DNA from 4 places in the Roseateles aquae genome. Region 4 is predicted to be linked to each of the others. Evidence: predicted binding sites of a transcription regulator. Region 4 holds the regulator's gene; each other region holds the start of a gene.
The links. Region 4 encodes sigma-54, which starts transcription at its own class of promoters, with help from an activator protein. Its sites were predicted from a motif close to TGGCANGNAANCTGCTTT; they were not measured.
Positions count from the first base shown of each region.

Region 1: the regulator sigma-54 is predicted to act here: its motif matches at 2,350-2,367, upstream of RQP53_RS02480 (PEP-CTERM sorting domain-containing protein).
Region 2: the regulator sigma-54 is predicted to act here: its motif matches at 2,334-2,351, upstream of RQP53_RS12535 (TorF family putative porin).
Region 3: the regulator sigma-54 is predicted to act here: its motif matches at 2,489-2,506, upstream of RQP53_RS21715 (circularly permuted type 2 ATP-grasp protein).

Region 1 covers NZ_JAVXZY010000001.1:562,977-567,687, forward strand. Annotated here, with positions in the region: gene prsT (XrtA/PEP-CTERM system TPR-repeat protein PrsT) at 1-2,258, shown strand, start outside; gene RQP53_RS02480 (PEP-CTERM sorting domain-containing protein) at 2,532-3,323, shown strand; gene RQP53_RS02485 (isoaspartyl peptidase/L-asparaginase family protein) at 3,489-4,499, opposite strand; gene RQP53_RS02490 (acyl-CoA dehydrogenase family protein) at 4,681-4,711, shown strand, end outside.
Region 2 covers NZ_JAVXZY010000004.1:355,601-360,311, reverse strand. Annotated here, with positions in the region: gene RQP53_RS12545 (hypothetical protein) at 1-538, shown strand, start outside; gene RQP53_RS12540 (YifB family Mg chelatase-like AAA ATPase) at 642-2,156, opposite strand; gene RQP53_RS12535 (TorF family putative porin) at 2,401-3,135, shown strand; gene glnK (P-II family nitrogen regulator) at 3,162-3,500, shown strand; gene RQP53_RS12525 (ammonium transporter) at 3,656-4,711, shown strand, end outside.
Region 3 covers NZ_JAVXZY010000011.1:170,686-175,396, reverse strand. Annotated here, with positions in the region: gene RQP53_RS21720 (alpha-E domain-containing protein) at 1-862, opposite strand, end outside; gene RQP53_RS21715 (circularly permuted type 2 ATP-grasp protein) at 1,002-2,459, opposite strand; gene RQP53_RS21710 (type 1 periplasmic-binding domain-containing protein) at 2,785-3,807, shown strand; gene RQP53_RS21705 (sensor histidine kinase) at 3,832-4,711, opposite strand, start outside.
Region 4 covers NZ_JAVXZY010000003.1:67,734-72,444, reverse strand. Annotated here, with positions in the region: gene RQP53_RS09150 (aminoglycoside phosphotransferase family protein) at 1-995, shown strand, start outside; gene RQP53_RS09145 (LysR family transcriptional regulator) at 1,011-1,964, opposite strand; gene RQP53_RS09140 (RNA polymerase factor sigma-54) at 1,978-3,489, opposite strand; gene lptB (LPS export ABC transporter ATP-binding protein) at 3,502-4,278, opposite strand; gene lptA (lipopolysaccharide transport periplasmic protein LptA) at 4,275-4,711, opposite strand, start outside.

The DNA.
Region 1 (4,711 bases), on a different contig from region 4:
GCGACAAGGCCAAGGCCAGTGCCAGCCGTGCGACCGAACTAGGCGCTGACAAGCCCGCTGCCTGGTATACGCTGGGCACGGTGCTCTATGCGATGCAGGATTACAAAGGTTCGGCCACTGCGCAGGAGAAAGCGCTGGCGCTGGACAAAAAGCATATTGACGCGCGCGTCGGCCACGCGTTTGCGCTGCTCAGCCTGGGCCGTGAGAAAGAGGCTTCGACGGATCTGGCGCTGCTGAAGGAATGGGAAGTCAGCGATCCGCGCGCGTCCTATATGCGCGCCCTGCTGGCGACGCGGGCTGGTGATGCTGCCGCGGCAAAGACCAACTATGCCGAGGCGGTTGACCAGATCGACGCACTACCGCCCGGCCTGGTTGCTGGCGATGAGCCGCTGATGATGGCCGGTGCGCTATCGCACCATGCATTGGGCAATTTGGAGAAGGCGCGTGAATACCTGCGCACCATCCTCACGCTGAACCCCAAGCACTATGTCGGGCAGATGCTGCTGGCCTCGATTGCCGTGCAGTCCAAGGACTTCACGCTTGCCGTCCCCATCCTTGAGACCATGCTGCGCAACAACCCTGACGACACGCAGGCGCTCTACATGATGGGATCCATCCAGCTGGCCCGCAAACGCTATCCGCAGGCCAGCGAGCTGTTCGAGCGCGCCGCCGCCAAGAGCAACAGCGCCGACGCCGTGCGCGAACTGGGCTTCAGCCAGCTGGGCCTTGGGCTGGACAAGCAGGGCCTGAGCAATCTGGAAAAAGCCTATGCCGCCAATCCGGCCGACACCCGCTCTGGCGTGCAGCTGGCGCTGACCTTCGCACGTCAGGGGCAAAGCGCCAAGGCATTGCAGATTGCCGAGACCATCGTCAAGCGCGAGCCGGACAACCTGACGATGATCAACTTCCTCGGCAACGTTCGCGGCCGTATCGGCGACAAGGCCGGCGCCCGCGCCGCCTTCCAGCAGGTGCTGGCCAAGGACCCGGCCTTCCGTCCGGCAGGCATCAATCTGAGCTGGCTGGACATCGAGGAAAGGCGCTTTGACGAAGCGCGGACACGACTGACGCAGATGCTCACCCGCATGAAGGACGACCCCGACGTGCTGTTTGAACTGGGCACACTGGAATTGCGCGCCGGTCGCCCCGCTGAAGCCCTGCGCCAATGGCAAAAGGCCGACGATGTGCAGCGCCAGGACCCGCGCCCAGGGTTGGCGATGATTGACTACTACAGCAGCCAGCGCCAGGTCGACAAGGCGCTGGAGACCGCCAAAATGCTGGCCGGCAAGCAGCCCAGCAAATTCGCCGTGCAGTTGGCGCTGGGCCGCGCCTACCTGGCCGCCGGCGAATCAACCAATGCCCGCCTCAGCTTGCAGGAAGCCACCAGGCTGGCCGAGTTCGACGCCGACAAGCAGGTTGCCATCGGTCGTATGCAATTGATGGCCGGCGGTATCGACCAGGCCAGCTACAACGTCCAGAAAGCCCTGCAAGCCAAGCCTGACGATCTGCAGGCGCTGGTGCTGCAGACTGAGATCGAAGGTCGGCGCGGTGACGCCGCCAAGATCGATGCAGCGCTCAAGACCTTGCAGGCCAAGCATCCGGGCACCGTACCCACCTTGCTGACCACCGGCCACGTCGCCTTCTCGCGAGGCCAATTTGCCGCCGCCCAGCTGGCTTACCGTGCTGCCATGGATAAGGCACCGGAAACCAGCGTCGTACTGCTGCTGGTGCAAGCCCAGATTGCTGGCGGCGAAACCGACAAGGCTCTGCAATCGCTGGAGAGCTGGACCAAGAAAAGGCCTGATGACAAGCTCAGTCTGCGCGCATTGGCCGAGGTGCAGCTGCAAGCCGGCAAGATGGACCAGGCGCGCAAGAGCTTCGCGCAAGTCGTCGCCCTGGAACCGGACAATGCCAGCACGGTGGCCGCTTACGCCGCCCTGCTGCAGCGACTCAACGACGCTGGCGCCGTTGCCGCCGCCGAAAAGGCCGTCAAACTGGCGCCGAATGATGCCGAAGTCAATGATGTGATGGGCTGGATCCTGCTGCAGCGCGGCGACAAGGAGGGTGGCTTGCGCTTTCTCCGTGAAGCGCGTTTGCGCAACCCAACCAGCGGTGAGATTCGCCTTCACCTGGCCTATGCATTGGCCAAGAGTGGGCGCAAGGCCGAGGCGCGCGACGAACTGGCGGCAGCTCAGAGCTCACCAGTGAAGCCGCAGCCCGCGGAGGAATTGGCCCGCGCCCGTCGCGAGTTAGGTCTCTGATTTGAGCGCCCCTGTCGGCATTTTTTACAGCCAAACAGTTTCCTATCGCCAACGAACGGAAACTTCAGTCAAATCAAGAGGATGGAAACTCAGGCACAAATATTGCTTAGTTTCCATTGAATCCTTTCCGTGACTGAGGCAGCAAGCGAGAACGTGAAGTTTGTGCAATCCCTGTCGAACTCCCCCGGTTCGCGGGATAGGCGAGAAAGCACAGCCTGTTACGCTCGCGACCAAGTGCTCGGTAGTCCAAGAATCAAGTTCCAAAAGGTTGTCATGCAAACAAACACTGCTCATCAAGTCGGCTCTCTGGCGCGCTTCAGCGCGATGGCGCTGGCAAGCGTGATTGCGCTGGGCGCCTCGTCGCAAGCCTACGCCACCAGTTCGCTGAGCTGGCAGACACCGTCGAACAACAAGACGCTGACCGAAACGCTGAAGTTTGGCAGCCTGGCGGCCAAGAGCACCTCACTGGGTGCGATGGGTGTCACCGACGGCGTGGACAACTTCTGGGTCTATTGCCTGGATCCGTTGACAACCGCTGCGTTGACGGCGACCTACAACACCACCAGTCTGTCGAACTTCATCACCGGCGGTGGCTACACGGCGCTCTATACGAACACCACCTACAAGACGGCCGTGTCCTACGGCGTGCAGAACACGGCCACCGTGCTGAGCAAGCTGCAAGATCTGTATTCGCATGCCTATGCTGACAGCCTGAGCAATTCGACCAAGTCCGCAGCGTTCCAGTACGCCGTATGGGAAATTGAAGGCGATACCGGCTATAGCAGCACCGCCGGCGGCCTGAAGTACACCTCGGCTGATTCGGGCTTTGTCACCCAGGTCAACGCCTATCTTGCCGCACTGAACAGCGGCAACTGGACCAGCGTGAATGGGTCCAACTTGGGTAGCACCAGCGCCTATACCTACACCGTCTACACGCCGACCGGCGCCTCACAGACTTTCCTGCGCGTCACGGCTGGCAAGACTCCCGAACCGGGCTCGCTGGCATTGGCAGGCCTGGCATTGTTCGGCGTGGTTTACACCCGCCGCAAGGGCAGCAAGGCCTGAACTGTCTTGCGTCTGGAGATGAGGCGATGATCTGCCTCTCGCCGCAAGAGAAAAGCGACCTCCGGGTCGCTTTTTTACTTGGTGGGCATCAGACCGTGGGGGCGCGCCAGATCGGGTTCACAAGCAGCAGCCCGCTCCAGCGGCTGCCCTTGTACCTGTCAACGCTCAGGCCGCTGCGTAGATCGCCACGTCCGGCCGCTCGCCAAGCCGCACATAGCCCCGGTACATGCCCTCGGTATTGAAGGGCATCGCCACCTCGCCCCGCGCGCTGACGGCAATCAGGCCACCGCGCCCCCCATTGCTCGGTAGCTTGTCCATCACAACCCGCCTCGCCGCCTGCTCAAGCGACAACCCGGCATAGGCCATCAACGCTGCCACATCATGAGCCGCACAGGCACGAATGAAGGCCTCGCCGGTACCGGTGCAAGACACCGCGACTGTCGCGTCGTCGGCATAGCAACCGGCGCCGATGATGGGCGAATCACCGACCCTCCCGACCTGCTTGTTGGTCATGCCACCGGTGGAGGTCGCAGCGGCAAGATGCCCCGCCGCGTCCATGGCGACTGCGCCCACCGTACCGAACTTATTCTGCTCATCGAGCGGAGCAGCCGGCGGCGTGACAAAGCTCAGCGCCTGTCCATCATGGTCGAGCAGGCCACCGCGAGCCGCGGCCTGCGCGCGCCGCAACTGAAGCAGCCGGCTTTCCGTGCCGAACCATGAGGGATCAACCTGCTCCAGGCCGTGGCTGGCAGCAAATCGGTCTGCCGCGTCGCCGATGAACATCAGATGCTCGCTGTGCCGCATCACGGCCAGCGCCGCCAGCACCGGATTGCGCGTGCAGCGCAAGCCCGCCACGGCGCCGGCCTGCCGGGTCTGCCCGTCCATCACACTGGCGTCCAGTTCATGGCTCGCATCCGCGGTATAGACCGCGCCGCGCCCAGCATTGAACAGCTCGCATTCTTCTAGCCGACGCACCGCCTCAACCACCACCTCCACCGCCAGTGCACCTTCGGCCAGCATCGCTTGACCTGCCCGCAGGATTTCATCCAGCGCATGGCGGTAGCGCTGCTCCTCCTCGGCGCTGATGGCGCTGCGCAGCAGCGTGCCGGCCCCGCCGTGGATCGCCAGCACCGGCCGGCGATCACCAATGCCAACTGCCGTCGTTTGTACACTCATCCGATGTCTCCTTCCGCAGCACCGGCAGGCGGCCGGTGATTCAAGCGCGTGGCAGCATACAGGCAGCCGTGCAAGGCTGGCGTGTCTCTGCAGGGACAGGCAAAAACGAACGATCGTGCTAAAACGACGGCCAGCAAGCAGCTCACCCTCCATACCGCCTGCATCGTTTCGAGGACATCGCATGGATCTGAACTTCACCGAGGAAGAACTGG
Region 2 (4,711 bases), on a different contig from region 4:
GCCGACAGCGAGCGCGCTGCCGGCTGGCTACTACTCGGTTGGCGTCACCGCCTTGCTCGCGCAGGGTGATGGCCGAGCGCAAAGACAGGCGGGCTATCGCTCACTCGACGGCAACGGGCAAACCGTGCAACTGCCGCCCAACGTCAATCCGATCGCTTTTGGATTGGCACCTAACAGTGCTTATCCGCGCCCAACGGTCAAGTGGACCCCCTTGCCCGGCAGCCTGAGCAGCTCCTTCCGGGTCGATACCTTTGACAACCCGGATCCGAGTGGCCAGGACCCGATCTGGAGCTTCAGCTTCTCTTCCGCCTGGATCAAGGGCGGCAAGACGGTCGACTACACCTTCCCTGACCTGAACGGGCTGGGCTGGAATCCGCGCTGGTACTTCAAGTACGGTGCGCAGGTGAGCGTGACCTACAGCGAAGACAGCGATAGCGCTCCCGAACCCAATTGGTACACCGGCGCCGTCCGCACCAAGCCGGCTGGCAGCACGTTCTGGTCGTCCTGGGTGACGACACCGATCACGCTGCCGCGCTGAGTACGGCGTCGGGCTAGGCGTGCAATCTGTCGCGGCGCCCGCCCAGGCATGGTGGCGATGGCGGCGGTGCTGGCGCGGCTGCGCTACTGGAACGCCGTAGGACTCAGGGTGCTGCCGGCAGCCCTCGGCGCAGCTGAATCGCCTCACCGACATGGGGCGCTTGCAGCGTGCCGCTGCCCGCCAGATCGGCAATCGTTCGCGCCACCCGCAGCACGCGATGAAAGCTGCGCGCTGACCAGACCAGCCGCTCCGCGGCCTGCTCCAGCAGCTGCCGGGCTGCGGGGTCCAGCGGCGCATGCTGTTCCAGCTCCTGCGCCGCCAGCGCGGCATTGGGCCGCTGTTGACGGGCCAGCGCATGTTGGCGGGCGGCGGCGACCCGCTCGGCGACCGTGGCGCTGGTTTCGCCCGCGGCCATGCGGCCGAGTTCCTTGGGCGGCACGAAAGGGACTTCGACCAGCAGGTCGATGCGGTCCAGGAAGGGGCCGCTCAGCCGGGCTTGATAACGGTTGATCTGATCGGGTGTGCAGCGGCACAGCTTCTGGCTGTGACCCAAGTTGCCGCAGGGGCAGGGGTTCATCGCGGCCACCAGCTGAAAGCGCGCCGGGAACTCGGCCTGGCGCGCGGCGCGCGAGATCAGGATGCGGCCGGTCTCCATCGGTTCGCGCAAGGCCTCCAGCGCGGCGCGCGGAAATTCGGGCAGTTCATCCATGAACAAGACGCCATGTTGGGCCAAGGAAATCTCGCCGGGGCGCGGTGGCGAGCCACCGCCAACCAGGGCCACTGCCGAAGCACTGTGGTGCGGGCTGCGCAGCACGCGCTGGCCCCAGCGCCGCAGCTCGAACTGGCCGGCTAGGCTGAGCACGGCGGCGGACTCCAAGGCCTCGCTTTCATCTAAGGGCGGCAAGAGTCCGGCGAGGCGTTGCGCCAGCATCGACTTGCCGGTACCCGGAGGTCCCATCAGCAAGAGGCTGTGGCCGCCGGCCGCGGCAATCTCCAAGGCCCGCTTGGGCAAGGCCTGACCCTTGATATCGGCCAGGTCCGGGCCGCCAGTCTCGGGCACCGGCAATTGGGCCTGTGCACGCGCCAGTGCCTGTTCGGCGCCGGGCAGCAGGCAGGCGACCACATCGAGCAAATGATTCGCGCTGCGCACATCGATATCCTGCACCAGCGCCGCCTCCGCGGCACTGGCGGCAGGCAGCAGCAGTTGGCGCCGGCTGCCCGCCGTCTTCAGCGCCAGCCCCATCACCAGCGCGCCGCGCACCGGGCGCAGTTCCCCGGCCAGCGACAACTCGCCGGCGCATTCCAGAGCATCGAGCCGGGTGGCGTCGATCTGCCCGCTGGCGGCCAGCAGGCCCAGGGCAATGGGCAGATCGAAGCGGCCGCCTTCCTTGGGCAGATCGGCCGGCGCCAGATTGACCGTGATTCTTTTATTGGCCGGGAATTGCAGGCCACTGCTCTGCAGCGCGGCACGCACCCGTTCGCGGGCTTCCTTGACCTCGGTCTCGGCCAGGCCGACCAAGGTGAAGCTGGGCAGGCCATTGGCCAGATGCACCTCGACGGTCACCGGCGCGGCGCTGAGGCCATCGAGCGCGCGGCTGTGGATGATGGCCAGCGACATGCGGCGTCTCCTCCCTGCTTGTTGCCGCCGATTCTGCCCGCAACATCGTCGCCGTGGCGACATGCGCACACAAACGGGGCGTGCACCAGGGCGGCGCATGCGGTCGATGTGGGCCATCTTGGTGCACAAAGTTGCGTTCCGTGCCTGCGCTGCTGGCTTGGCCGGGGAGTTGCAGGTTGGCACGGAAGCTGCAGGTAGGGCTTCGAGTCTGCCTCCAAACCATCCAACCCTCAGGAGTACCGTGATGTCCAAGCTGATTCTTGCCGCTGTGGCCCTGGCTGCCCTTGCTTCGCTGGGCGCCAGCGCCCCGGCCCACGCCGAGGAGCCTGCTGCGGCCGCCTCGCCGCTGAGTTTCAACGCCAGCGTGACGACCGACTATCGCTACCGTGGCATCTCGCAGACCCGCCTGAAGCCGGCCCTGCAAGGCGGTGCCGACTACGACTTCGGTAACGGCTTCTACATCGGGACCTGGGCCTCGACGATCAAGTGGATCAAGGACGGTGGCGGCGATGCCAATGTCGAGATCGACCTGTACGGCGGCTACAAGACCGAGATCAGCAAGGGGCTGACGCTGGACGTGGGCCTGCTGCAGTACGTCTACCCGAGCAATGCGCTCAACCCCAGCGCCAACACGCTGGAGATCTATGGTGCGCTGACCTTCGGCATGTTCACCGCCAAGTACTCGCACAGCACCAGCAATCTGTTCGGTTTTGCGGACTCCAAGGGAAGCGGCTATCTGGAACTCGGTGCCGCGATCGACCTGGGCGATGGCATGACGCTGACGCCGCACATCGGTCATCAAAGCGTCCGCCACAGCGGCGAATACTCGTATACCGATTATTCGCTGACCTTGAACAAGGACTACGCCGGTTTCCTGTGGGGCGTCGCTGTGGTGGGTACCAGCACCGATGCCTACCTGGGCGCCGGCAAGAACCTGGGCAAGAGCGCCCTGGTGCTGTCGGTCAAGAAGACTTTCTGAACAGACACGTAAACGAGGAGCGCGATATGAAACTGATCACCGCCGTCATCAAGCCCTTCAAGCTTGACGAAGTGCGTGAAGCCCTCAGCGCCATTGGCGTGCAGGGCCTGACCGTCACCGAGGTCAAGGGCTTTGGCCGCCAGAAGGGGCACACCGAGCTGTACCGCGGCGCCGAGTACGTCGTCGATTTCCTGCCCAAGGTCAAGATCGAGGCGGCCGTGGCCGACGCGGTGGTCGATCAGGTCATCGAAGCGATCGAGAGCGCGGCCCGCACCGGCAAGATCGGTGACGGCAAGATCTTTGTGTCGCCGCTTGATCAGGTGGTGCGCATCCGTACCGGTGAGACCGGGCAGGACGCGCTGTGATCGCCCACCCCCTACCGGCTTCGCCGGCCCCCTCAAAGGGGGCGTGCCCGAAGGCCCGGCGGAGCCGGAGCCTCGGGCCCCGCGTGGTTTGAATGGCTGACTGCGACGCGTGCATCGCGCAGCGGCACTGGAACAGAACCGTTGGAGATTTGATGATGAAGAAACTGCTTGCTTGTCTGGCCCTGGCCGCGGCGGTCTGTGCGCCTGCTGCCTGGGCGCAGGACCCCGCTGCGTCGGCGCCTGCGGCGTCTGCCGCTGTGGCCACGGTCGCGGCGCCTGTGGCCGAGGCGGCTGCTTCGGCGCCGGCACCCGCGGCTGCGGCCTCTGCCGTTGAGGCCGCTTCTGCACCGGTGCTGGTGCCCAACAAGGGCGACACCACCTGGATGATGCTGTCCACGCTGCTCGTCATCATGATGACGGTGCCGGGTCTTGCGCTGTTCTATGGCGGCCTGGTGCGCAGCAAGAACATGCTGTCGGTGCTGATGCAGGTGATGGTCACCTTCTCGCTGATCGTCGTGCTGTGGGTGCTGTATGGCTACAGCTTCGCGTTCACCGAGGGCAATGCCTTCATCGGTGGCACCGATAGACTGTTCATGAAGGGCATCTGGGACAACGTCGCCGGCACCTTCGCCAATGCCGCCACCTTCAGCAAGGGCGTGGTCATTCCGGAACTGGTGTTCGCCGCCTTCCAGGCGACGTTTGCCGGCATCACCGCCTGCCTGATCGTCGGTGCCTTCGCCGAGCGCATCAAGTTCTCGGCTGTGCTCTTGTTCATGACGCTGTGGTTCACCTTCAGCTACCTGCCCATCGCTCACATGGTCTGGTTCTGGGCCGGCCCGGATGCCTACACCGCCGCTGATGTGGTCGACAAGGTCAACGGTACCGCCGGGCTGATCTGGCAGTGGGGCGCGCTGGACTTTGCCGGCGGCACCGTGGTGCACATCAACGCCGCCGTGGCTGGTCTGGTCGGCGCCTTCATGGTCGGCAAGCGCATCGGCTATGGCAAGGAAGCCTTCACGCCGCACAGCCTGACGCTGACCATGGTCGGTGCCTCGCTGCTGTGGGTGGGCTGGTTCGGTTTCAACGCCGGCTCGGCACTGGAAGCGAACGGCACGGCCGCACTGGCCTTCATCAACACCTTTGTCGCCACGGCCGCTGCCGTGCTGGCCTGGAGTGCTGGTGAAGCGCTGCACAAGGGCAAGGCCTCGATG
Region 3 (4,711 bases), on a different contig from region 4:
CCGATCCATACTCCAGCCGAAGCGCCAGCCGGCCGGCCAGCTGCTTGACCTCTCGGCCGGCATCGGCGGCGCCGGCGCGGGCCTCGATCAGCGGCAGGATGGCGTTGATCTCGTCGCAGCAGGCGCGCAGCGAGCGCGGCACATCGGGGCGCAGGATCAGCAGCTCGGTGACGCGGCGGCCGTCCAGGCTGTCGCGGTAGGCGGCGTGATAGGCCTCGAAGGCCGACAGCGAGCGCAGCAGCGCGCTCCAGGCGTAGAAGTCCGGGGCGCTGTCGCTGGGTGCGTCGACCGGCATCAGCGAGGCCACGGCCGGCTCGATCAGCTGCGACTTCACGTCGAGCAGCCGTGCGGTGTTGTCGGCTCGTTCGGCAAAGGTGCCCAGGCGGATGAAGCAGTAGGCATCGTTGCGCTGCAAGGTGCCGTAGGTGGCGCCACGGAACAGGTGCGAGCGTTCCTTGACCCAGTCGAAGAAGCTGGACACGCTGGGAATGCCGCGCTTGGGCAGGCTGCGTCCCTCCAGCCAGGTGGCGTTGATGGCCTCCCACATCTCGGCGGTGATCTGGCCGCGCACCGCATGGGCGTTCTCGCGCGCCTCGCGCAGGCAGGACAGCACCGAGGCCGGATTGTCCAGATCCAGCGCCATGAAGTTGAACAGCTGCTCGGCCTCCAGCTTGGCATGCTTGGCGTGATAGGCCTCCAGCGTGCCGGTGACGGCCAGCGGCGCCGCCAGCTCGGTCATCGCGCCGCGCGATTGCGGCAGCAGCGACAGCGAATGCGTCACATCCAGCATGCGCACCAGATCCTCGGAACGCTCGAGGTAGCGGCTCATCCAGTAGAGCTGGGAAGCGGTTCGGGAAAGCATTATTTGTCTCCGGCGTAAATGACGCAGCAATCGACGGCAGGACTCATCCAGACCCAGCAGAGCCCGACGATCCGGCTCCGCCGGGCGTCCGGGCGCGCCCCCTTCGAGGGGGCGCGCGTAGCGCGTAGGGGGTGGGCCATCACGCCTCCAAGATCCAAGTGTCTTTGGTGCCGCCGCCCTGGCTGCTGTTGACCACCAGCGATCCCTGCTTCAGCGCCACCCGCGTCAGGCCGCCGTGGACCATGCTGATCTCGCGGCCGGTCAGCACAAAGGGGCGCAGATCGATGTGGCGCGGGGCGATGCCGCTGTCGACAAAGGTCGGGCAGCTCGACAGGCACAGCGTCGGCTGGGCGATGTAGTTGCTCGGGTTGGCGCGCACCCGCTGCTTGAAGTCCTCGACCTCGGCGGCCGTCGCGGCCGGACCGACCAGCATGCCGTAGCCGCCGGCGCCATGCACCTCCTTGACGACCAGCTCGGCCATATGGGCCAGCACATGGTCCAGATCCTCGGGCTTGCGGCATTGCCAGGTCGGCACGTTGTGCAGGATGGGTTCCTCGCCGAGGTAGAAGCGGATCATGTCCGGCACATAGGGGTAGATGGACTTGTCGTCGGCCACGCCGGTGCCGATCGCATTGGCCAGGATCACATGGCCCTGCTTGTAGACCGAGAGCAGGCCCGGCACGCCCAGCATCGAATCGGCGCGGAAGGCCAGCGGGTCGAGGAAGGCGTCGTCGATGCGGCGGTAGATCACATCGACCCGCTTGGGCCCGACGGTGGTGCGCATGTACAGGTACTCGTCCTTGACGAACAGGTCCTGTCCCTCGACCAGCTCGACGCCCATCTGCTGGGCCAGGAAGGCGTGCTCGAAATAGGCGCTGTTGAAGGGGCCGGGTGTCAGCACCACCACGCGCGGCGCATCGTGAGCGCCCTCGCCCGCGGGTGCGCGCTCGGCCTCGCTGGCATGGCGCAGCGTGTTCAGCAGCAAGGTCGGGTAATGCGCCACCGGCGCCACCTGGTAGCGGGCAAACAGCTCGGGGAAGAGCCGCATCATCATCTTGCGGTTCTCCAGCATGTAGGAGACGCCGCTGGGCACGCGCAGGTTGTCCTCCAGCACGTAGTAGCCGCCGTCCGAATGGCGGATCAGGTCGACGCCGGTGATATGGGCGTAGATGCCGTGGGGCAGATCCAGCCCCTGCATGGCCGGCTGATACTGCGCATTGGCAAAGACCTGCTCGGCCGGGATCAGGCCGGCCTTGATGATGTCGTGATCGTGGTAGATGTCCCAGAGGAAGCGGTTCAGCGCGCTGACCCGCTGGCGCAGCCCGGCCTCCAGCATCCGCCACTCATCGGCCGGCACGATGCGCGGCACGGTGTCGAAGGGAATCAGCCGCTCGGCGCCGGCCTCGTCGCCATAAACGGCGAAGGTGATGCCGACCTTGTGGAACAGCAGATCGGCCTCGGCGCGCTTCTTGGCCAGCGCTTCGGGTGTCTGGGCGTGCAGCCAGTTGGCGAAGGGCTGGTAATGCGGCCGGATCGCACCACTGGCGAGCAGCATCTCGTCGTAATGACCGTTGGCGGGCAGGGTGAGCGCGTGCATGAGGTCTCCGAGGCTTGTGCCCGATGATCAATGCAAGCCCCGTGCCTGTGCAAACGATCTCTTTGCTGCGCCGTGGCGGTGCGCGAACCCGGCTGCGCCTGGTCTTGGTGCGACACCGACGCACCAGGCCGGCGCATCGGCCGGTGACAAACCAGCATCAAATGCCCCGATATACCCGGCTTCGTGTGCTGAGCGCCACAGTTGGGCGGGCGAACTGCGCGCTTTCCCTCAGGCAGGCCGAGCCCCGCTTGCATAGCATTCGTCCGCAGGGTGGAGCGCGGCCATCTAGATCGAGATCGCGGCCGGGTCCAGGAGGAAAACAGTGATGAAAGCAACAATGAGCAAGATGCTGAGCCGGGCAGCGCGTGGGCTGCCAATGTGGGGGCGTGGCGCATTGGGAGCACTGCTGCTGGGCTTGCAGGTCGTGACGCCGGTGCAGGCTGCGCCGGGTGAGGTGATCGGCGCCATCGTGCCGGAAAGCCGGCCCAATGCCGCCCAGGGCGAGGAAATCCGCAACGGCATGATGCTGGCGCTGAAAACCTGGCCGGGCCAGCCGGTGCCGACACTGGTGATCAAGGACAGCGCCTGCGATTCCGACCGCGCCAAGGCGGCCGCCAATGCGCTGGTGGCGGCGCGGGTCGATATCGTGCTGGGCGGCTGGTGCGAGCTCGGCGAGATGCCGGCCGTGCTGCGTGCCGCCGGCATTCCTTTTGTGTCCAGCAATGCCGAACGCCTGAAGAGCGGCGAAGGCACGTTGCAGCTGGGTCGTGTCGGCTTCAATGTCGCCGAGAACATCGCCACCAAGCTGCGCTCCGAGACCAGTCTGCGCGTCACCGCCTCCAGCGCCTGCTGGATTGACTTCGAGGCGCCGCTCTCACCCAAGTACGACGCCGCGCTGTGCCCGGTGCCGACCATCGACAAGGCCCGCTGGGCCGAGATTGCGCCGACCTATCTGGCCGCCTTCCGCAAGCCCTTCACGCTGTCTGCGGCACGCGGCTATGCGGCGATGGAGGTCGCCTTGGCCTATATCAAGCGCACCCGCGCCGGTGCCAAGTCGTCCGCCGCCGTGGCCGATACCCAGGGCCTGAAGACGCTGATGGGCCCGGTCATGCCGCGCGATTCCAATAGCGACGATGTGCTGCGCCTGAGCTTTGCGCCCAAGCTGCCGCGCCTGCCGGCCCGTGAGGCGGGGGTGCTGGAACAGCTGGTCAAGAGCAAGTCCTGCGACTGCAAGCCGGGCGACTGCGGCAAGGGCGGACCCTGGGGCGGCATGCCCTTTACCGTGCAGAGCGGCGCGGCCAGCTGCGGCCAGCTGCTGGCCGGCAAGAGCGAGCTGGCGGCGCGCTGAGTCGCTTTAACGGCCGCGGGCCGTTCAGGCGCGCGGCAGCCGAACGACGAAGACGCTGCCGCCGCCCGTGAGCGGCTCGCAGACGGCGCTGCCGCCGTGATGGTTGGCGATCTGCCGTACCAGTGACAGTCCCAGCCCGACACCCGGCCCCTGGGTGGCGCCACGGAAGAAGGGCTCGAAGACCTGCTCGCGCTGCGCCTGCGCCACACCCGGGCCGGCATCCCAGACGCGCAGCCGGGCCAGGCGCTCGTCGGCGGGGTCGATGTCGATGCGCAGCTGCACCGGCGGGCGGCCGTGCAGCTCGGCATTGCGCAGCAGATTGCCGAGCAGGCGGCGCAGCAGCCGGGCATCGCCATCGATCAGCAAGGACTGACCCTCCACCTGCACCTCGGCGTGGGCGGCGCCGACCTCGGCGGCCAGCGCCAGCAGATCCAGCGGCTCGCGCTGCAAGGCGGCCGGGCCAACGGCATCCAGCCGGCTGGCCAGCAGCATCTCTTCAAGCAAGGCATCGAGTTCGGCAATATCGCGCTCCAGCGCCGCGCGGCGCTGCGCCAGGCTGCCATCCCGGCTGAGTTCCAGCGCCAGCTGAATCCGCGTCAGCGGTGTGCGCAGCTCGTGCGAGGCGGTGGCCAGCAGGCGCTTGTGCGCGGCCATCAGCTGCTCGATGCGCGCGGCCGCCTGATTGAAGCTGCGTGCCAGCCGGGCCACCTCGTCATGGCCTTGCACGGCGACGCGGGCGCCCAGCTCACCAGCGCCCAGGCGCTCAACACCCTGCTGCAGCCGCTCCAGCCGGCGCGTCAGCGGCCGCACCAGCGGGTAGACCAGCAGGCCGATCAGCAGCGCCAGGCCGAGCACGATCACATGCAGGCGCAACCAGGCCGGTCCGATGGCCAGGTCCAGCCGG
Region 4 (4,711 bases):
TCCAGACTTGGTTCAGCAGCCTGGTCAATCTGCACGGACTTGACGCCAGCAGCCTTGAGCTGGCCAATAACGACGCCAGCTCGCGCCGCTATCTGCGCTGCCAGTCCGAGCAGGGCAGTCGCATCATCATGGACGACCCGGCGCAGCCCAATCAGCTCAAGCCCTTTCTTGCCGTCGCCGCGCAGCTGCAGGCCTGCGATTTGCATGCGCCAGCCGTGCTGGCCGCCGACGCCGAACAGGGTTTTGCCCTGATTGAGGACCTTGGCCGGCAGACCTATCTGCAGGCCTTGCAGCAGGCCAGCCCGGTCGAGGCCGACCGGCTGATGCGCGCCGCCATCGCGGCGCTGCTGCAGTGGCAGTCGCGCGCCGATGCGTCCCAGTTGCCGGTCTACGACGAGGCCTTTGTGCGCCGTGAGCTGCAGATCTTCATCGACTGGTGTGTCGAGCGCGAGCACGGCCAGCGCTGGGACGGTGTCGAGCTGCAGTGGTGGCAGCGCACCTGCGATCTGCTGGTGACAAACATGCTGAGTCAGCCTCAGCTGGCCATGCACCGCGACTTCATGCCGCGCAATCTGATGGTCTGCGCCGATGGTCCCGGCATCCTCGACTTCCAGGATGCCGTCTGCGGCCCGATCAGCTACGACCTGGTCTCGCTGCTGCGCGATGCCTTCATCTCCTGGGATGAGGAACGCGAGCTGGACTGGGCGATTCGCTACTGGGAGCAGGCGCGCAAGCTGGGCCTGCCGGTGGGCGACGATTTCGGTGAGTTCTGGCGCCAGCTCGAATGGACCGGCCTGCAGCGCCATCTGAAGGTGCTGGGCATCTACTGCCGGCTCAAGCACCGCGATGGCAAGCCCCGCTATGCGGAGGACCTGCCGCGCTTCTTCGCCTACGCAATCAAGGTCAGCACCCGCTATATCGAACTCTCGCCACTGACCCGGCTGCTGGAGAAGCTGCGCGGCTCGCTGGTGCAGACCGGCTTCAATCTGCGCTGAAGCGCGAGCGCGCATTCAGCGCGTCACACAACCAGCCGCCAAGAGCCAGGGGTCGTGGTCTTCGCCGCCAAAGACCTGCAGCAAAAACTCCAGGAAGGCGCGCGTTCGCGCCGGCATGAACTTGCGGGTCGGCATCGTGGCCCAGATCGTGAAGCTGAACAGGCGCCACTCCGGTAGCACGCGCTCCAGCGCCCCTTCCAGCAGCGCGTCGCCGATCACAAAGGTCGGCAGGCCGGCGATGCCCAGGCCATGCAAGGTCGCCGCGTAATTGGTGTCGATCGATGAGGTGCTCAACACCGCCCGATCGGGCACACCGCTGAAGGTCTCGTGAACCGTGCCTTCGCCCAGTCCGCCACGAACAAAGACGATGCCGCGCTGCAACTCGGGGATCGAGGGCCGGATCGAGTCATGCCCCCTGAGGTCTCGTGGGTGCGCCGGGCGCCCGCATCGATCCAGGTAGTCTGGCGAGGCGCACATGATGACCTCGGTACGCGCCAGACGCCGGGCCACGAAGTCGCCTTCGAGCGGGTGGCGAGAACTGAGGATGGTGATGTCGAAGGCCTCGTCCATCGTCGCCACCGGACCCGGCGCATGCAGCTCGAGGGTGATGTGCGGGTACTGCTGGCGAAAGCGCGGCAGGTGCTTGGAGAGCTGATGCACGGCAATGGCGGGTGGCACCAGCACGCGCAGATGGCCGCGCGGGTCATTGGTTGACGCCGACGCCAAGGCCTCGGCCTCCTCGACATCGGCAATGATGCGCCGCGCCCGCTCCAGGTAGGCTTCGCCGACATCGGTCAGGGCCAGCTTGCGTGTCGTGCGATTGAGCAGCCGCGCTCCCAGATGCTCTTCCAGCTCCGCGACCAAACGGGTCACAACCGCTGGCGCCAGATCCAGCGCGCGGGCGGCGCCAGCAAAACTGCCCTCGTCAATCACTCGCGCAAAGGTGCGCATGGCCCGCAGCTGGTCCATCAGAAGGCTCCCTTCAGATCGTCTTGCGCAGATTGGCCGGCGCGATCTTCAGCGCCTCGCGGTACTTGGCCACCGTGCGCCGCGCCACCTGGATGCCCTGCTCTTCCAGCATGCTCGAGAGCTGGCTGTCCGACAGCGGCTTCTTGGCGTCCTCGGCCGCGACGAACTGCTTGATCAAGGCCCGCACCGCCGTGCTGGATGCATTGCCGCCCGACTCGGTATTCAGGCCCGAGCCAAAGAAATACTTCAGCTCGAACGTACCCCAGGGCGTGGCCATGTACTTGGCCGTGGTCACCCGCGAAATCGTCGATTCATGCAAGCCGAGCTCATCGGCAATCTCGCGCAGCACCAGCGGTTTCATCGCCAGCTCGCCATGGGTAAAGAAACCGCGCTGACGATCGACGATGGCCTCGGAGACGCGCAATATGGTGTCAAAGCGCTGCTGGATATTCTTGATGAACCAGCGCGCCTCCTGCAACTGCGTGCCCAGCGGCGAATTGCTGACACCACCGCGGGTGGCGCGCAGCGCCTGGGCATAGAGCTCGTTGATGCGCAGCTTGGGCGCCACATCCGGATTGATCATCACCCGAAAGCCGCGGCCGGCCTTCTGCACGATCACATCGGGCACCACCGCCTGCGCCACATTGCGCGCGAAGCGGCGGCCCGGCTTGGGCTCCAGCCGCCCGATCAGCGCCTGCGCCTCGCGCAGCAGCGCCTCGTCGGCGCCGGTCAGGGCCATCAGCTTGCGGCTGTCACGCTTGGCCAGCAGCTCCAGATGCTGCTTGCAGATCAGGATGGCGACCACCTGGGCCTGGCTGCGCGGCAGCGCCCGCAGCTGCAAGACCAGGCATTCCGAAAGATCGCGGGCGCCCACACCAGCGGGCTCCATGCTCTGCAGCCACTTCAGTGCGCAGCGCAGCAGGCTGAGCAGCTCCTCGGCCTGCTCAGCCTCGGCGCCAGCCGACAGCGCCGCCGCAATCTCTTCCAGGCTGTCTTCGAGATAGCCATCCTCGTTCAACGATTCGATCAGCACATGCAGCGCCGCACGGTCCTCGTCGCTCAAGCCCATGCCGGCCATCTGCGCGTTCAGATGCTCCTGCAGGCTGATCTCGGCCGATTCACGGTCGCTGTAATCGCTGTCGTCATCGGGCGCAGTACCGCCGCTGTTGCTGGGCAGTTCGCGGATGCCGTCGAAGTCGTCGCCCTCGGTGCCGTTTTCCCAGTCTTCGCGCTCGGTCGTGCCGAAGTCATCGGCACGGATCTCGGCCACCGCCTCGCCATCGCCGGCCGCCTCGGCGCTGCTGGCCGCCTCGTCGCGCTGACTGGCCGACAAGCGCTCGGCCGGCTCCAGCTGCGGCGCCTCGGCGAATTCCTCGTCGGTCTCCAGCAGCGGGTTCTGCGCCAGCATCTGCTCGACTTCCTGATGCAGCTCCAGCGTGGAGAGCTGCAGCAGGCGGATCGACTGTTGCAGCTGCGGCGTCAGCGACAGATGCTGGGAAAGGCGTACCTGCAGTGAGGGCTTCATCGTCCGAGCCGCCTACATGCGGAAGTGTTCGCCCAGGTAGACCTTGCGCACATCGGGGTTGTCGACGATCTCGGCCGGCCGGCCTTCGGCCAACACCGTGCCCTCGCTGATGATGTAGGCGCGGTCGCAAATGCCCAGCGTCTCGCGGACGTTGTGATCGGTGATCAGCACGCCGATGCCGCGCGCCTTCAGGAAACCGATGATGCGCTGGATCTCCAGCACCGCGATCGGGTCGACACCGGCAAAGGGCTCGTCCAGCAGGATGAAGCGCGGCTGCGTGGCCAGTGCACGGGCGATCTCGACACGCCGACGTTCACCGCCTGACAAGGCCGGCGCCGGGCTGTCGCGCAGCTTCTCGATGCTGAGGTCCTGCAGCAGCTGTTCCAGCGCCTCATCGACACGGGCATTGGGCCAGGCCCGGCCCTGCTCATCGAGCTGCAGCTCCAGCACGGCGCGGATGTTTTCCTCGACATTGAGCTTGCGAAAGATCGACGCTTCCTGCGGCAGATAGCTCAGGCCGAGCCGCGCACGCTGGTGAATAGGCAGGCGCTGCACCGGCTGACCATCGATGCGGATCTCGCCGGCATCGGCACGCACCAGCCCGACGATCATGTAGAAGCTGGTCGTCTTGCCGGCGCCATTCGGGCCCAAGAGGCCGACCACCTCGCCGCTGTGCACATCCAGGTGCACGTCCTTGACGACGCGGCGCATGCCGTAGTGCTTCTGCAGGCCCTCGGCCTCCAGGCGGCTGCGCGCGCCCGCCTCCAGCGCTGGCACCTGGCTGTTCATGAGGGCTTGCGCGGCTGCAGCACGGTGCTGGGCTGCAGCGTCAGCGGCGGTGCGCTGGCCGCGGCCTCGGGCGCCGAGGCGCCACGCGGCATCAGCACCACGCGCACCCGGCCGTTCGGGTGCGGCGAGGTCTGGCCGCCCTCGACGCTGAACACCTCGGTGCGGTTGTCGTAGAGGATGACGGCGCCGGTGACTTCATCGGCCACCGCTCCGCTGCGCGTGCGGCGCACGACCGCATTGCCAACAAAGCGGATGGTGTCGGAGCGGGTGTCGTACTCGAGCTGTTCGGCATGGCCCTCGATGGCCTCACCTGGAACATCTCGGGCCTGACGGAAGCTGACCGGCTTGCCCGCCTCGCCGCTGGCGTAGGCCTGGAAGAAGCCGTCACTGGCCTCGCGGACATCCAGCCGTTCGGCCTTCAGCAGCATGGTGC